3 regions of the Streptomyces sp. NPDC001156 genome follow, and region 1 is predicted to be linked to each of the others. Evidence: riboswitches for the same ligand, from Rfam matches in the RefSeq annotation. Region 1 holds a riboswitch; each other region holds the start of a gene.

Evidence for each region. A riboswitch is a leader RNA that binds a small molecule or an ion and turns the genes downstream of it on or off. The one in region 1 is predicted to bind cyclic di-AMP.
Region 2: it holds a riboswitch for cyclic di-AMP, as region 1 does, so the genes downstream of both, ACWDA7_RS24340 (NlpC/P60 family protein) here and ACWDA7_RS28535 (transglycosylase family protein) in region 1, are expected to answer to the same signal.
Region 3: it holds a riboswitch for cyclic di-AMP, as region 1 does, so the genes downstream of both, ACWDA7_RS17320 (M23 family metallopeptidase) here and ACWDA7_RS28535 (transglycosylase family protein) in region 1, are expected to answer to the same signal.

Annotation. Positions count from the first base shown of each region.
Region 1 covers NZ_JBSFJX010000073.1:21,343-27,649, forward strand. Annotated here, with positions in the region: gene ACWDA7_RS28525 (FtsB family cell division protein) at 1-347, opposite strand, end outside; gene eno (phosphopyruvate hydratase) at 447-1,733, opposite strand; gene ACWDA7_RS28535 (transglycosylase family protein) at 2,044-2,724, opposite strand; cyclic di-AMP (ydaO/yuaA leader) riboswitch at 2,729-2,894, opposite strand; gene ACWDA7_RS28540 (transglycosylase family protein) at 3,094-4,056, opposite strand; gene ACWDA7_RS28545 (cytochrome P450 family protein) at 4,247-5,554, opposite strand; gene ACWDA7_RS28550 (nucleoside triphosphate pyrophosphohydrolase) at 6,104-6,307, opposite strand, start outside.
Region 2 covers NZ_JBSFJX010000054.1:343-5,214, forward strand. Annotated here, with positions in the region: partial or broken gene ACWDA7_RS24315 (aminotransferase class I/II-fold pyridoxal phosphate-dependent enzyme) at 1-49, shown strand, start outside; gene ACWDA7_RS24320 (DUF397 domain-containing protein) at 193-417, opposite strand; gene ACWDA7_RS24325 (helix-turn-helix domain-containing protein) at 427-1,287, opposite strand; gene ACWDA7_RS24330 (ATP-binding protein) at 1,538-1,996, shown strand; gene ACWDA7_RS24335 (DUF6328 family protein) at 2,060-2,593, opposite strand; gene ACWDA7_RS24340 (NlpC/P60 family protein) at 2,673-3,146, opposite strand; cyclic di-AMP (ydaO/yuaA leader) riboswitch at 3,151-3,335, opposite strand; gene ACWDA7_RS24345 (hypothetical protein) at 3,800-4,108, opposite strand; gene ACWDA7_RS24350 (ATP-dependent Clp protease proteolytic subunit) at 4,116-4,751, opposite strand.
Region 3 covers NZ_JBSFJX010000030.1:16,879-23,185, forward strand. Annotated here, with positions in the region: gene trmB (tRNA (guanosine(46)-N7)-methyltransferase TrmB) at 1-831, shown strand, start outside; gene ACWDA7_RS17310 (PrsW family intramembrane metalloprotease) at 894-2,234, shown strand; gene ACWDA7_RS17315 (aldo/keto reductase) at 2,297-3,241, opposite strand; gene ACWDA7_RS17320 (M23 family metallopeptidase) at 3,424-4,458, opposite strand; cyclic di-AMP (ydaO/yuaA leader) riboswitch at 4,470-4,626, opposite strand; gene ACWDA7_RS17325 (PP2C family protein-serine/threonine phosphatase) at 4,855-6,075, opposite strand; tRNA gene ACWDA7_RS17330 (tRNA-Met) at 6,219-6,292, opposite strand.

The DNA of each region.
Region 1 (6,307 bases):
CCCGGCATCACATAGTGCAGCCGCAGCCGGATCTGCTGCTCCGCGTAGGCGTCGTCCTGCCAGCGAGCCTTGAGGTCGCGCAACTGCTCGACCCGCTCACGGGCCTGCGCCTGCTGCTGCTCCAGGTCGGCGATCTCGGCGCGCTGGGAGACGTACTGCCTTATCGGGTAGGCCAGCGCCAGGACCAGAGAGCACAGTACGAGGGCGAGCAGCGCGGCCCGGCCGGTGAGCCGGGAGCGCCGCGCCTGCCGCTTGGTCTGGGAGCGGTAGACCCGGGCCGCCGTCTGTTCCCCGAGCAGCCGCAGCCTGGTCGCGGTGGAGAACCGGTCGCCGTCCTTCCCGGCCATGTCTCCCGCCTCCCCTTCATACGTGCGTACGTCCCCGCACACGGTACGGGACCGGGTACGGGGACGTACGGACGACCGGCTAAGGCGTTCTCAGCGCACTCAGCCCTTGAAGCGCGGGAAGGCGCTGCGGCCGGCGTACACCGCGGCGTCGTCCAGGATCTCCTCGATGCGCAGCAGCTGGTTGTACTTGGCGACGCGCTCGGAGCGGGCCGGGGCGCCGGTCTTGATCTGGCCGCAGTTGGTGGCGACGGCCAGGTCGGCGATGGTGACGTCCTCGGTCTCGCCGGAGCGGTGCGACATCATGCACTTGAAGCCACTGCGCTGGGCCAGCTCGACGGCGTCCAGGGTCTCGGTCAGCGAGCCGATCTGGTTCACCTTCACGAGCAGGGCGTTGGCGGTGCCCTCCTCGATGCCGCGGGCGAGGCGCTCGGGGTTGGTGACGAACAGGTCGTCGCCGACCAGCTGGACCTTGTCGCCGAGCTTGTCGGTAATGACCTTCCAGCCGGCCCAGTCGTCCTCGAACAGCGGGTCCTCGATGGAGACGAGCGGGTAGGCCGCGACGAGCTCCTCGTAGTACTCCGTCATCTCGGCGGCGGAGCGCTCCTTGCCCTCGAAGAGGTACTTGCCGTCCTTGTAGAACTCGGAGGCGGCAACGTCGAGAGCCAGGGCGATCTGCTCGCCGGGCACGTACCCGGCCTGCTTGACGGCCTCGAGGATGAGGTCGAGGGCCTCGCGGTTGGAGCCGAGGTTCGGGGCGAAGCCGCCCTCGTCACCGAGGCCGGTGGACAGGCCCTTGGTCTTCAGCACCTTCTTCAGGGTGTGGTAGACCTCGGCGCCCCAGCGCAGGGCCTCCGAGAAGGACTCCGCGCCGATCGGGGCGATCATGAACTCCTGGATGTCCACGTTGGAGTCGGCGTGCGAGCCGCCGTTCAGGATGTTCATCATCGGCACCGGCAGCAGGTGCGCGTTCGGGCCGCCCAGGTAACGGAAGAGCGGGAGGTCGCTCGCCTCGGAGGCGGCGTGGGCGACGGCGAGGGAGACGCCGAGGATGGCGTTGGCGCCGAGCGAGCCCTTGTTGTCGGTGGCGTCCAGGTCGAACATCGCCTGGTCGATCAGGCGCTGCTCGGTGGCGTCGTAGCCGACGAGCTCCGGGCCGATCTGCTCGATGACGGCGAGGACGGCCTTCTCGACGCCCTTGCCCTGGTAGCGGTTGGGGTCACCGTCGCGGAGCTCGATGGCCTCGAAGGCACCGGTGGAGGCGCCGGACGGGACGGCGGCACGACCCGTGCTGCCGTCGTCGAGGCCAACCTCGACCTCGACCGTGGGGTTGCCGCGGGAGTCCAGGATTTCCCGGGCTACGACGACGTCGATGGACGGCACGAGCATCTCCTTCATGGATGTGACGCTGAGAGTGCGGGGCACCTTGCGACTAGAGCCTATCCGTCCCGGGTGGGCGGCCAGCCGACCGACCGTCCAGGACAGGGTGACGGTACACATTGTTCCTACTCGGAACAAAGGAGGAGAGGAAAGCCCGGTGAAAATCGCACGGCGCGCAGGCAAAAAGGCCCCGCTCCGGTGCGTACGGGGGAACACGCACCGGAGCGGGGAGCCCGTGGGGACGGGGGTGGATCTCACGTGACCCCCACCATGGAGGTCACGTCTGGGGGGACCCTGTGAGCCGGCTGCCCGGCAGCTGTCACTTCAGGTGCAGCTGCTGACCCGGGTAGATGAGGTCGGCGTCCTTGACGATGTCCTTGTTCAGCTGGAACAGCTTCTTCCAGCCGCCCTGGACGTGGTGCTTCTCGGCGATCGAGCTGAGGCTGTCACCCTTGACGACCTTGTACTCGCCGTCGCCCTTCTTGATCTTCTGGCCGGTCGGGGTGGTGACCGTCTTCTGGGGAGCCGGGCGCTGCGCGGAGCGGTTGGCCGTCTGCTCACCGGTCGAGCGAGTGGTCGTGGCGCTCTTCGCCGAGTTGTTCGTGGAGGCCGCGGCGCCGTTGTAGGGGGCGCTCGACAGGCCCTTGCCGCACACCGGCCAGGCACCCTTGCCCTGGCCTGCGAGGACCTTCTCGGCGACGGCGATCTGCTGGGCCTTACTTGCCAGGTCCGCACGCGCGGCGTAGGCGGTGCCACCGTAGGCGGCCCAGGTGGAGTTCGTGAACTGCAGGCCACCGTAGAAACCGTTGCCGGTGTTGATGGCCCAGTTGCCGCCGGACTCGCACTGGGCGACGGCGTCCCACTCGGCCGAGGTGGCGGCCGAGGCGTTGCCGGCCGCGAGCAGCGGAGCGGCTATGGCGGCGCCGGCGACGCCGGCGAGTGTGACGGCGCGAGTGGCCTTGGACGGGCGGCGGTGCTTGCCCTTGCCGGAACACAGCATGGTTCGATCCCCTCACCGACGCCTGCGAGGTGAGCTGTCGGGTTCGGGCCGGTTGAGTTGCCCGGCCGCGCACGACGTGGTGCGCGGCTTCACCCCGAGCCGTCCCGGTCAATGTCCGGGCGCGGCGCTTACCTTGGGTCCCCCGCTCCTGCCTACGGCGCTTGACGCGTCGACTGTTCCCACACGGCCGCTGGCAGGATTCGGCGTTGCGACCGTGGGGGCCCGCTGTGGCGAGCGGACACGACCGTAAGCAGTCGATCCGCGGAATTTCAAAGACGATCAGGGCTTATGAGACTCATATCTCACTCTCGCCAAATCAGACATTCGCCACGAACCAGGGCATGAAGTCCCCTGGAACGGCAAGGCAGTTCACTGCTGCCCGGCGTCGGATTCGGTACCGATCTCAAGGTTCTGACCGGGGAGAATGAGGTCGGGGTCGGCGCCGACCGTCTTCTTGTTCGCGTCGTACAGCTTGGCCCATCCGCCCTTCAGGTCAAGGGAGTCGGCGATGGCCGTCAGATTGTCCCCGGGCCGGACGGTGTACGAGCCGTCGGCGACGTCGCGCCCGGCGCTGGAGCCGCGCGAAGCGTGCCGGGCGGCCGAGTCGCCCGCACGGTCACCCGCCGCACTCTCGTCGGCGCTGCTCCCGCGATGACGACCGGCCCTCGAAGAGGTGTCGCTCTGCCCGGACTTGTCCGACTCGTCGCTCTTCGTCGCTTCAGTGGACGCGTCGCCGTCACCCTGAGACCCCGCCGATCGGGAAGCACCCTTGAAGGACTTCTCACTCGCCCCGGAGGAAGGCGACGAAGAGGAGGAGGCGGACGAAGAAGGCGATGAGTGCCCCGAAGTGGTCGATCCAGACGACTCGGACAGTCCGGAGTCCATGCCGTAGCCGGAGGAGGACCCGCCGTCGGAGGATTCGCCCGCGAGGCCGGTGTCGACGTGCGCGGAGGCCGAGTCCTCACTCAGGCCGGCGACCAGACCGCAGGCGGACCAGACGGAGACGCCCTGGCCGTCGAGGATCCTCTCGGCGACGGCGATCTGCTGGGAGCGGCTCGCCTGGTCGGCCCTGGGGGCGTAGTCGAGGCCGCCGTACTCGTCCCAGTCCTGCTGCGTCAACTGGAGCCCGCCGTAGCGGTCGTTGCCGGTGTCCGCGCTCCAGGAGCCTCCGCTCGCGCACTCCGCGACCCGGTCCCAGGTGATACCGGAGGCCGCGCTCGCACCGGTGGCGCCCAGCAGCGGGATCGCGATCGCTGAGCCGGTCACCCCTGCCGCGACAAGGAGAGCCGGAGCCTGGCGGGGGCGCCGGTGACGGCCGTTCCCGGAGAGCATGCGCTTGCCTTTCACACGACAGCAGGGACCGGCGCGACGGTTGAGGCATGTCGTCGCGCTGCTGCGTGAAGGTAGCGCCAAGCGATCACTTGTCACAAGTTAATGCAGCGCAGATCACGTGAAGATCACAGAGTTGAGTGCGTGTCACCTTTCCGGGACCGACTACGGGACCGCCCGCGTGATCGCCGCGTCATCCTCCGGAATCGGCGCCAGACGGCCGTCGCACATCACGATCCGTCGCGAACTTTACGGGCAAAGTTCGCAATCCCCGCATGATGAGTCCGCCGCGCCAGCGCAAGTCGACCGGGTCCGCCCCGAGTTCCAGATCGGGCAGCCGGATGAGGAGCGTGGCGAGGGCGGTCTGCCCCTCGAGGCGGGCGAGGGGGGCGCCGAGGCAGTAGTGGATGCCGTGGCCGTATCCCAGATGCTGGTTGTCGCGGCGGGAGAGGTCGAGCACATCGGGATCGGCGAACCGCTCCGGGTCCCGGTCGGCGGCCGCCAGCACGACGAGCACCGGATCGCCGGGGGCGATGTCCTGCCCGCCGACGGTGAGCGGCTGGGTGGCGAACCGCCAGGTGGCCAGCTCGACCGGGCCGTCGTAGCGGAGGAGTTCCTCGACCCCCGTCTCGAGCAGCCCGCGCTCCCCACGGGCGAGGGAGGCCTGCAGCCAGGCACGCTGCTCGGGGTGGGTGAGGAGGGCGTACGTCCCGTTGCCGATCAGATTGACCGTTGTCTCGAACCCGGCGAAGAGCAGGATGAAGGCCATGGCGGCGGCCTCGTTCTCGGTGAGGTGCTCGCCGTGGTCGGAGGCGCGGATGAGCCCGGAGATGAGGTCCTCACCGGGGCCGGGCGCATCGGGCAGAGCTTCGCGCTTGCGGTGGATGAGGTCGGCGAGATAGCCGCGCATCTTCTTGACGGACCGGGCGACCCCGCCCCGGGGTCCCCCGCCGTGCCGGATCATCATCCCGGCCCAGTCCCTGAAGTCGTCCTGGTCCTCGCGGGGGACGCCGAGCATGTCGCAGATGGCGTAGATGGGGAGCGGGAAGGCGAACTCATGGATGAGATCGGCGGAGCCGCGTTCCGCGAAGCGGTCGATGAGCTGGTCGGTCAGCTCCTGCACCCGGGGTGTGAACTCGGCGACGCGACGGGGGGTGAAGGCCTTGGAGACGAGCCGCCGCAGCCGCGTGTGGTCCGGGGGATCGATGTTGAGCAGGTGCGTCATCAGCTCGGCCTTGCGCTCGCCGGGGATGCCGGTCTTGCCCTTGGCGTGCGCGGGTTCGTCGTGGTGCGCCGGGTTCTTGCTGAGCCGCTGGTCGGCGAGGGCCTGCTTGGCATCGGCGTACCGGGTGACCAGCCAGGCCTCCACCCCGCTCGGCAGTTTCGTCCGGTGCACGGGAGCGTGCTCGCGGAGCCAGGCGTAGGCGGGGTAGGGGTCGGCGGCGAACTCCCAGGTGAAGAGTTCGGGCGCCGAGGGCTGGGGACGGGACGGGCTGGTCACACTTCGACGGTATCCGGCAGACCGAGCCACGCGTCGGGGCCCTTCCCGACGGCCTTGCGCCCGGATCGGCTGCCGACGTCGCCTTGCTGCGGCTTTGACCGATCCGGTCGCGGGCCCGACGCCGGGCCGCGCCCAGGAACCGCACACCGGGCAGCACCACCGCCGTCATGCCGCCACCGACCACGGACCGGCGCAGAGGCCCGCCCCAGGAACCGCACACCGGGCAGCACCACCGTCATGCCGCCACCGACCACGGACCGGCGCAGAGGCCCGCCCCGGGAACCGCACACCGGGCACCACCGCCGTCATGCCGCCACCGACCACGGACCGGCGCAGAGGCCCGCCCCAGGAACCGCACACCGGGCAGCACCACCGCCGTCATGCCGCCATGGACCCCGGACACGCCCGCTCCGTGTCCGCATGCCTGGCAGCAGCACAGCCCCGTGCCGGCATCAACATGGACCCGGCCCCGGCACGCCCCCAAGAACCGCGTACCCGACAGCCCGCGGTCCCTAGCCGCCTCCGCCCCGGGCCCGGGTCAGCGACCCCTCAGTCGTCGCCCTCCGCTCCCCGGATCGCATCCCGGTACGCGCGGGCCGCCGCTCGTAGTGCTGCCTCCGGGTCCACGCCCTCCGACTCCGCTCGCGTCGCCATCACCAGGAGTTCGTAGCCGATGCCCTCGCCCTGCGGAAGCGGGACGTCGAGGCCCGCTGTGCGGGCGCGGGACGACAGCTTGGCCGCCAGGGCCAGACC
Region 2 (4,872 bases), on a different contig from region 1:
CGGTCAGATCGAGCACGCCGTGGGGGTGATCGGCGAAACGCGACCGTGAGTCGGCGAAACGGCCGTGCCTCGCGCGCCGTACGGGTGATGCCTACGAGCTCGCACGAACAGAGTGGGGGAGGAATTGCTACGGAAGTGACTCGGAAAGCGGTTCGAAATTGGCCGATTTGCTACCGAGTCGCAGAAACGTGATCACCTCAGTTCGGTCAGGAACTCCTTCCAGGCGCCGGGGCCGAAGACCAGGGCGGGTCCGCTCACGTTCTTTGAGTCGCGCACGGCCACCAGGCCGGACCAGCGTCCGGGGCCGGGCAGAGCGGTCTCGACGCAGTTGTTCATTCCCGTGCTGCGACTGCTGCGCAGCCACCGCACTCCGTGCAGCAAGGTGCTGGAAGGGATGTGTCGAGGCAGTGCTGACATGGTGACTCCTTATGCGTCGCCGGCCAACGCGGCGATGTAATCCAACGTGTCCTCGGGGGAAAGGGCGTGGATCCGAAGGGAGTTGAAGGCCTCGCTGTAGGCCTGGAGGTCTTCTTTCCGCTCCAGGTAGAGGCTACTCGTCAAGTGGTCGAGAACAACTACATCCAGATCAGATCTGCTCGGAAATGAGAAGATAACGAAAGGTCCGGTAATGCCGATATGCGCCCCGGCGGCGAACGGCAGGACCTGGAGCCGGACCTGGGGCAGTTTGGCCGCGTCCAGGAGCCGTTGCAGCTGGCGCGCCATGACCTTCGGACCCCCCACCTCTCGGTGCAGCACCGCCTCGTCCAGAACCGCCCACAGGCTCAGCGGCGGATCGGCGCGCAGCACGTCCTGCCGGGCCAGCCGCACCTCCACCAGGGCGTCCAGCTTGTCGTCCTCCAGACCGTCGACGGCGGCCCGGGTCACGGCCCGGGCGTACTCGGGCGTCTGGAGCAGCCCCGGCACCACGGAGGTCTCCAGCGTGCGTATCCCGCTCGCCTGTGACTCCAGGCTGATGAAATCGCGGTAGGTCGGCGGCAGCACCCCGCGGTAGGCGTTCCACCAGTTCTGCCGCCCGCCGCCGTCCTCCGAGCCCGCGAGCATGAGCAGCAGCTCCCGCAGCTCGGGCTCCTCGACGCCGTACGCGTCCAGCAGCCGGCCCACGTCGGCCGGTTTGACCCCGCTGGCACCCGTCTCGATCCGGCTCACCTTGGACTGGTGCCAGCCGACCAGGGCGGCTGCCTCGCCGCTCGTGAGCCTCGTCCGGGCGCGCAGGGCGCGCAATTCGGCGCCGAGTTTGCGGCGGCGCACCGCTGGTCCGTACTGCATGGCCGACTCCCTCCGCATGGCGCGCGGTTTTCACGGCGACGGTAGAGGATGAGCCCCGGGGTCGCCCAAATACGATCGGTCGTCGGAGAGTTCACCGCTTTGGGCGACAGATATATGCATATCTCGGGGGATCGCGCCCGACGGAGGCCAGGTGATGGCAGGCTGGCGAGCAGCACCCAGTCCGGAACCGTTACTCGAACCAACCGCTCGTGTCGGACTCCGGTCCCGTGGGAAAGGGACGACCGTCGCCATGGCAGATCATCAGGAAGCATCCGTCACTCTGCCGAGCGATCCCGCCTCGGTCTCCGCCGCCCGGAAATATGTCTCCGACATTCTCATCGAATGGGGGCTGCCGGGCGACGCCGAAGTCGCCGACACCGTACGGCTGATCGTGTCCGAACTCGCCACGAACGCCATCCAGCACACCCTGGGGCAGTCACCCACGTTCACGGTGGACGTCGTCCTCGACCGGGACGAGTTATTACGCATCGGCGTCACCGACAGCCACCCGCGTTTCCCCAAACGCCTGCCCGCGGCCGTGCAACAGGACAACGGCCGCGGAATGGTGATCATCCGCTGGCTCGCCGCGGAGTACGGCGGCAAGCTGAGCGTGCGGCCCACCCGCGAGGGGGGCAAGACGGTCGCGATCGAACTGCCGTGGGCCGCACCCGTGGAGCCGGTCGCGGCGGGCGGCCAGCAGGGCTCCTGAGACCCGGCCGGCGCACTCGGCGCCGTGCCGTGTCGTCGCCCCGTGCGGACCGGCGGCCGCACGTCAGCGGGAGGGCCCGGGGGTGTCCCGGCCGTCCGCCTGGTCCGTCGTCTGGTGATCGGTGATCGCCCGCTGGACCATCCGCGGCATGACACGCCACAGGCCGACGTAGACCAGGAAGGTGCTCGCACTGGCGGCGATACCGGCGATGCGCCCCATGGCCACGTCCACCACCAGCAGCACCGACCCGGTGAACGCCAGCGTCAGTACCACAAGCCCGAGCGCGGCCAGGCGGGACGAGATCCGCACCACGGAGGGCTTCACGCGCTGCTGGAAGAGGGTGCGGTGCAGCGCCGCGGGCGAGGTGAACAGGGCCGCGGCCAGCACGGCCAGCAGGAGCGTGGTGACGTACGTGATGCGCTGGACCGTGTCGAGGGACGGGAAGCGCGAGGTGAAGGCGAGGGTCAGCAAGAACGCGAAGAGGATCTGCACCCCGGTCTGGGTGACCCGCAGCTCCTGAAGCAACTCGGAGAAGTTGCGGTCGGCGCGCTCCAGGGGTGTCTCGTTCCGATCCTGGTGAGGTGGTGGGTCGGCCATGGTGAACAAGTAACCGATTCGACCCGGCTCACGCCCCTGCGGGGCGGCGGCGCGCCGTGCCGCCACCCCGCAGGTCGAATCAGCTGACCCGTCCGTACCACACGCTCTTCGTCCAGATCTTCTGGAGCCTCACTACGTCCCCGGTCTTCGGGGAGTGCCAGATCCTTCCCTTCCCGGCGTAGATGCCGACGTGGTAGACGCTGCGGCCCCAGTGGAAGAACACCAGGTCTCCCGCCCTGCGGTGCGACGCGGAGATGTGGCGCGTCTTGTTGTACTGCGCCGCGGCGGTGCGGGGCAGTTTCTTGCCCGCCTTCTTGAACGCGTACACCGTGAGCCCCGAGCAGTCGAAGCGGCGCGGGCCGGTGGCACCGTACTGGTACGGTGATCCCTTCTTGGACGCCGCGATCTGCAGCGCCTTGGTAGCCGGAGCCGCGGCGGCGGCGTCGGTGGCGAGGCCGGGGGCCACGATGCTGCCGCCGACGGCGGCGAGAGTGAGAGCCGAGGCCGTGCCGGCCCGGGTCAGCAGCGACGGGACACGATTGAGCGCAGTCATGCGCAACCCTTCGTCAGCCGCCTGTGAAGGATGACCTGTCGGATTCGGGCTGGCGAAGTAGCCCGGCCGCTCACGCGGCTTCACCCCAAGGACCGCCCGGATCTCTCCGGCGGCCCGCCTTGCTGGGTCCTCCACTCCTGCCGATCCATTTCTGTCGACCCGTCATCCGGGCGGCGGCAGGATTCGGCGTCCGCCCGGACCGCCCCGCCGTGGTGGCGGGGGCTTGTCGTCAGCAAGGGATCTTCACTCACGAGTGTCCAAAAAACACAATGGAACCGGTGGTTTGTGGCATTACTCACCACTCACCCGTTCGGCTGGACAGCCCTTTGTTCGGGCCGCGTTGAGGGGTGGGACGAGGCCCGGACCTGCGGTGGAACACCTCATCCCGGCCCAAGGGGAAGCGTTTTGCGCATGCCTCGCGGGCCCTTGGGATCATGGACGTCTACTCCGAGTGTGGGTAACCCGTTCGGTGCGTTTGAGCCGCGGTAAAGGGGTAGAGGTCGCCGCCCGATGTGCGGTGCGCGGCAGCCGTCCAGCCAACTTCCCAGCTCCTACGCGCCGATCACTACCCGTCAGCCGACCGTCCTGCGCGACGCAGGAGGACGGAGGAGCCGTCGCTCAGGCCGGCTCCGCACCCGCACCGATCCATCAGGTCAGTCGTCCGGTCCGGGAGGCACCGTGACGCGGGCCGCGCGGCGTTCGCCGTCCAGGACGCGCAGGGCCCGGGCGAGCGTGCGGCCGTGCAGTTCGCTCTCACCGCGCTGGTGCATCAGCGCCAGGGCCTCGCGCAGGGCCACCGCCTTGCCGACCAGGGCCTGGGCGGCGCGCAGTGAGCCGTAGGTGTCCCCGGAGTGCGCGGGGTTGATGCGGCCGACGAGGTCGACCACGTCGAGGTAACGGTCGATCAGTTCGGCTTCCGCACGGGTCAGCGGGGGCAGCGGAGGCAGTTCGGGCGGCAGCATCGACGGCTCACCTCGCGCCGGGCGCGGTGCGTGATGCCTTGCGGCTCGGGATGATGCGATCGACCAGCCCGTACTCCACCGCAGCCGGGGCGTCGAGGATCTTGTCCCGCTCGATGTCGGCTGCGATCCGCTCGGGACTCTGCCCGGTGTGCCGCGCGAGCATCTCCTGCAGCCGCCTGCGCGTGCGGATGAGTTCCTCGGCCTGGATGGCCAGATCGGTGGCCTGTCCCTGGATGGGCTCGGGCAGGGACGGCTGGTGGATCAATACGCGTGCGCCGGGCAGCGCGAACCGCTTGCCCGGCGTGCCCGCGGCGAGCAGAACGGCCGCGGCGGACGCCGCCTGGCCGAGGCAGATCGTCTCCACATCGCAGCCGACGTACTGGATCGTGTCGTAGACGGCCGTCATCGCGCTGAACGAGCCGCCGGGGGAGTTGATGTACAGCGAGATGTCCCGGTCCGGAGCCAGGTACTCGAGGTGCATGAACTGCGCCATCACGTCATTGGCCGAGGTGTCGTCGATGGGCGTTCCCAGAAAGATGATCCGCTCGTCCAGCAGCTTGGAGTACGGGTCGAGGGTCCGCTGCTCGTAGCCGGTGCGTTCGGTGAACTCCGGCAGGACATAGCGGGCGGACGGTCGGTTCATGGCACACGCCTCCTCGAAATCGGCTTCCGTACAAAATGTACAGGACGTACGCTGTGTCTGGAGGTGAGCATGCTGAGAGCGAAAAAACGAGGGGACCAGTGGCGGATCTTTCGTTCGAAGA
Region 3 (6,307 bases), on a different contig from region 1:
GACCACCACGTCATCGCCCCCCGCGGACCCATCACCCCTGCCGCCGGAGCGTCCCCTCGGCCTGCCCGGGCCAAGGGCGAGCCGCGCTTCCCCGACGGGCCGATGGCCGATCCGGCCGGGTCGCACTTCGAGCGCCGGATCCGTAGTTTCCAACCACGGCGCAGCCGGGTGACGGCCGGGCAGGCGGACGCGCTGCAGCGGTTGTGGCCCGCTTGGGGGCTGGACATCGACGGGCAGCGGATCGTCGATCTCGCGGAGCTGTTCGGGAACACGAACCCCGTCGTGCTCGAGATCGGCTTCGGCATGGGCGAGGCCACCGCGACGATGGCCGCGGCGGACCCGGCCACCAACGTCCTGGCCGTCGACGTGCACACTCCCGGCCAAGGCAACCTGCTGAGTCTCACCGATCGAGGCGGGCTGACCAACGTCCGGGTGGGCAACGGCGACGCGATCATCCTGCTCCGCGAGATGCTGGCGCCGGACTCGCTCGACGGGCTGCGCGTCTACTTCCCCGACCCCTGGCCCAAGAAGCGCCACCACAAGCGGCGCCTCATCCAGCCCGAGTTCCTCGCACTCGCCGCCACCCGCCTCAGGTCCGGCGGGCTGGTGCACTGTGCGACGGACTGGGAACCGTACGCCGAACAGATGCTCGAGGAACTCACCGCACATCCGGAGTTCGAGAACACCCAGCCCGACGGCGGTTTCGCGCCCCGTCCCGACTTCCGGCCGCTGACCCGTTTCGAGGGCCAGGGCCTGGAGAAGGGTCATGTGGTGAACGACCTGCTCTTCCGGCGTGTACAGCACCGGGACCAGCCTTCCGCGGGCGACTGAGCCGCGGGCCCCTCACCAGGCCCCGTCGCGGGCGGCGCCCCTTCCTCGTTAGGGTCGATGCCGTGGCCACGTTTCCCCCGTACCCGTCGCATCCGGCCGGCGACTCCGGTGGAGGCACCCTGGGGCACCCGCACTGGTGGCAGAGGCGGTGGGTGCGCTACGGCGCGTCGATCACACTGCTGACGCTCTCCGGGCTCGTCATCCTCGCCCTCGTACGGGAGCAGACCGGCACCAAGGGCTTCCTGGTGGGGCTGGGCCTCGCGGTGCTGCCCGTGCCCCTGCTCGTGGCCGCGTTCCGCTGGCTCGACTGGGTCGAACCGGGACCGTGGCGCAATCTGCTCTTCGCCTTCGCCTGGGGTGCGTGCGCGGCCGCGCTCATCGCGATCGTCGCGAACAGCTTCGCGACCAAATGGATAGCGACCGCCACCGCCGACCCGCACGGCGCCGACACCCTCGGTGCGACCGTCATAGCGCCCGTCGTCGAGGAGTCCGCGAAGGCCGCGGCCGTGCTGCTGGTCTTCCTCTTCCGCAGACGGGACTTCACCGGGATCGTCGACGGCGTGGTGATCGCCGGGGTCACCGCGACCGGCTTCGCCTTCACCGAGAACATCCTCTACCTGGGCACCGCCTTCGGCACGGACGAGCTGAGCGGGCAGCGGGGGCTCGCGTCCGTGACCGCCGCGACCTTCTTCGTCCGCGTGGTGATGTCCCCCTTCGCCCATCCCCTGTTCACCGTGCTCACCGGCATCGGCTTCGGCATCGCCGCCCTCACCTCGGAGCGCAAGCACCTGCGCCGGGTCCTGTTGCCGCTGGTCGGGCTGCTGCTCGCGATGGGCATGCACGCCATGTGGAACGGATCCTCGGCATTCGGCGACTACGGGTTCTTCGCGGTCTACGCGTCATTCATGGTGCCCGCGTTCGCGCTGCTGACCTGGCTGGTCGTCTGGACGCGGCAGCGGGAGCTGCGGACCGTGCGGGAGGAGCTGCCGGTGTACGCGGTCACCGGGTGGCTGGGCCCGGTGGAACCGTTCGTCCTCGGCTCGATGCGGGCCCGGCGGCTGGCCCGGGAGTACGCACGCCACCACTTCGGGAAGCCCGCGGCACGTTCGGTGGCGCAGTACGAGGCGTACGCCACCTCGCTCGCGTTCCTGCGCCACCGGGGGCGCCGGGGCCGGGCCGACGCCGATTTCGTCGTACGGGAACGGGAACTGCTGGACGAGCTGTGGGCGCGGCGGTCGGTGGCACGGCCGACGCTCGCATACGCCGCGCGGGCCACGACACCGGTGGCCCCGCCGGTGGTGACACCGCAGGTCCCACCGATCTACGGGTACGCCCCGGCGTACTGGCCGGGGCCCTACGGTCCGGCGGCGCCGTATCCCACCTACAACCCGTACCGCTCGTAGCGGTCGCGGAAGGCTCGGCGCCGCCGGACCCGGGGGGACGACCGGGGGGAAGCGGGCGGCCCTTACGCCGACGCCGCCGTCAGCTTCGCCGCCTCGTCGTCCGTCAGCGTCAGGTCCCCCACCGCCAGCAGGGCCGGGAGCTGTTCCAGCGTGCGGGCGGAGGCGATCGGGGCCGCCACCGTCGGCCGGCCCGCGAGCCACGCCAGGGCCACCGTCGCGATCTCCGCGCCCCGCTCCTGCGCGACCTCGTCCAGGGCCGCCAGCACGCGCAGTCCTCGCTCCGACTTCAGGTACTCACCGGCACGCCCCGCACGCGCCGAGTCCACCGTCGTACCCGGCCGGTACTTGCCGGTCAGGAATCCGGCCGCGAGGGAGTAGTACGGGACGGCCGCGAGACCGGCGCGGGAGGCGACGCCCTCCAGCGTGCCCTCGTATGTGTCGCGCGAGACCAGGTTGTAGTGCGGCTGCAGCGCCACGTACCGCGCGAGGTTCTCGCGGTCGGACAGGTCGAGGGACTCCTGGAGGCGTTCGGGGGAGATGTTCGAGGCGGCGATGGCACGCACCTTGCCCGCCTTCACCAGCTCGTCCAGTGCGCCGATGATCTCCTCCACGGGCACCTCGGGCTGGTCGAAGTGCGTGTAGTAGAGGTCGATGTAGTCGGTGTCCAGACGGCGCAGGGACGCGTCGGCCGCCGCCCTGATGTTGGCGGCGCGCAGGCCCTGGTACTCCGGGTGCTGGCTGACCTTGGTGGCGATGACGACGTCCGAGCGGTTGCCGCGCGCCTTGACCCACTTGCCGATGATGGTCTCCGACTCGCCGCCCTTGTTGCCCGGGGCGAAGGCCGAGTAGGAGTCAGCGGTGTCGACGAAGTTGCCGCCCGCCGCCGCATAGGCGTCGAGCACCGCGAAGGACTGGGCCTCGTCCGCGGTCCAGCCGAAGACGTTGCCGCCGAGAGAGAGCGGAAAGACCTCGAGGTCGGAGGAACCGAGCTTGCGAAGAGAAGTCATGCTCAATCCCAACGCCCGTACCGGACGGGCGCCTTCCGGAACCGCCGCAAAATTCGCGTAAACAACCGGATCGACGTATTCCGACTCGAGACGACGACCACGACCGGCAGTCCTGACGTGGGGGGGTTACGTCAGGACTGCCGGAGCCGGGGAGGGAGGCCGCGGAGGGCCCGCCCGAACCGTCAGGGGTTGAGACCCCTGCTCTGCAGCCATGCCATCGGGTCGATCGCGTCACCGCCGCCCGGGTGGACCTCCAGATGCAGGTGCGGCCCGGTCACGTTGCCCGTCGCGCCCACGCGGCCGATGACATCGCCCGTGGCCACCTTCTGGCCGACGCTGACGCTGATCGACGACTGGTGGCAGAACCACAGCTGCGTGCCGTCGTCGAGGGTCAGGATCGTGCGGTAGCCGTACGATCCGGCCCAGCCGGCCTCCGTGATGGTGCCGCTGTGGATCGCCTTGATGAGCGTGCCCGTGGGAGCGGCGAAGTCGAGGCCCGTGTGGTACCCGGAGGACCACATGGCGCCGGCGTCACCGAAGCGGGAGGTGAGGGTGTAGGAGGAGGTCGGCAGCGTGAACTGCTTGGCCAGTTCCGCCAGCCGTTCCGCCTCGGCCTTCTTCTTGGCCTCTTCCGCGGCCTTCTGCTTGTCCGCGGCGGCCTTCGCAGCCGCGTCCTCCTGCGCCTTCTTGGCCGCGGCGGCGGCCTTCTGCGCGGCGGCGTCCTCGGCGGCCCGGGCGGCCTCGACGGCGATCCGGTCCTGCTGGGCCTCGGCCTGCTGGATGATCCGGGTGCGCAGCGCCTCACCCGCGTCCTTGGTGCCCGCGGCGGCGTCGGCGGTGGAGACGCCCGCGGTGCTCAGAGGGGTGGCGGAGCCCTTGGGGGCGGCGGTGTCCTGGCCGATGAGGGCCTTGGCCGATTCGGTGACCGAGGAGAGGTCCGGCATGGATATGGACACCGGCGGCTTGCCGGTCTGCGCGGTGGCCATGCCGCCCGCGCCGACTGCGGCCATCACACCGACGCCCAAAACGGTGGAGCTGCGTGCGAGCCCTCCTCCGCGCTGCTTGCCGACGCGGTGCCGGCCGCGGACGGGACGGAGGGACTCCTCAGTGGGGTTCCACTCCTCCCAGGGGCCTTCCTCGGCGCCGGGTGCGTACCCGAACGTCTGAGTGGCGTTGGGAGCGGACGAGGTGCTCTGGGCAGGCGGGTTGGACGCCACGTGGGCGCACTCCTTTCCTTCCGTCTCGCCTACCGGGTTAGCTGACGGGTTCGGAGAGGAAGGTCTCCTACGCGCGTATACCGGCCGTGCTTCCGCGGCGGTATCCGCCCGATTCACCCCAAGTTGGTGGTTCCCCGGTTCCCTTGCGGGATTCGGCATGCGCACGGAGCCGCCTCTTGTGACGGCTGGGACGACCGCGCTGCGTTATCGAACGTTAATAGACGCGGAGCCCGGATTCCAAGCTGTTGAACAGATCCTTGACGTACTTGGCCAGGACTTTCATGCCATGACCGACCCAAAACGGGCGAGTTGGCTACGCCTCATGCACCTCACAAGTGTTGACGGTGTATCAGTTGTTATGCGCAGGGGCACCGCTCGACCACCGAGCGTCACCCATCAAGGGCGCTCGGGCCGGCGCACGGCCAGCAGGGCCATGTCGTCGGTGGCGCGGCAGCCGGTGTGGCGGGCGACCTCCTCGGTGACCGCGGCCAGCAGTGCGCCGGGACCGGGGAAGACGCGGCCGGCGAGCCGGGCGGCGGGATCATAGAACTCGCCGTGCGCGTCCCGTGCCTCCGAGACGCCGTCGGTGTAGAGGAGCAGCGTCGCCCCGGGCGGGAACTCCCACTCCTCACTACGGTCGGGCCAGACCCCGAGGTCTCCCATGCCGAGGGGTAGCGCCGGCTCACGGGCCTCCAGTAGCCGCAGCGTGCCGTCCGGGAGCAGGAGGAGGGGCGCGGGGTGGCCGCGGTTGACGATCCGGACGACCCCGCCGCCGTGCGGGATCTCGGCGAGGACCGCGGTGGTGAACCCCTCGCACGCGTCGAGTCCGTCTCGCCGAGTGCCCTCGCGCGACAGTGCCCGCTCCAGACGCTGGGCGACCGCCTCCGGGGTCGACTCCTGTTCGGCGGCCTCCCTGAAGGCGCCGATGACCACGGCGACCGCGGCCACGGCTCCCATGCCCTTGCCCCGCACGTCGCCGACCACGAGCCGTACCCCGTGCGGGGAGTCCTGCACGGCGTACAGGTCGCCGCCGATGAAGGCCCCGGCCTGCGCGGCCTCGTACCGGGCCGCGACGTCCAGCCCGCCGATCCGTGGGGCCGGCTCGGGCAGCACGGCACGCTGGACGGCCTCGGCGATCCCCCGGGCGGAGGCGAGGCGTTCGTTCTTGCGCCGGACGAGCAGGTTGATGAGGACGGCCAGGACGGCGACGGTCACGACGGTGCCCATCTCGGTGACCGCGTCGGCCCTCCCGGGAAGGCCGAGCCTGAGGTGGACGGCGAGGACGGCGAGCACCGCCGCCACACCGGTGAGCACCGTGCCGCGCAGCGAGTAGAGCGGCGCGGCGACGAGCGGCGCGGCGGTGAACAACGGGCCGGCCGTGACATCCGACGGGCCGAGGAAGTCGTAGCCGGTCCCGATGGCGATGAGCAGGGCGGGCAGGGCGCTCAGGAACGCCCGCGCGCAGAAGAAACGACGGTTCTCGCGCTCGACTCGACGCGGTGACGGGGTGTCCCCGGCACCGGCGGCCGGCACGGGTTCACCGGACGGTCGGCCGCCGGGCTGGTCGTGGTCGTCGTACGACTCCTCGAGCCACAGCGGGCCTGCTTGCTGCACCACGCGTCCAGGCTTCACGGAAGGGGAGCGGAGGGCGACCGCTGTGGGCCGGCCGGGGTATGGACCGGGAGCGAACCGGTGGACGCGCCGGGCGGAGGAAACACCGAGGGCCGGAGCCCTTTCGGACTCCGGCCCTCGGCCATCAGTAGCGGGGACAGGATTTGAACCTGCGACCTCTGGGTTATGAGCCCAGCGAGCTACCGAGCTGCTCCACCCCGCGTCGGTGATACCAGTG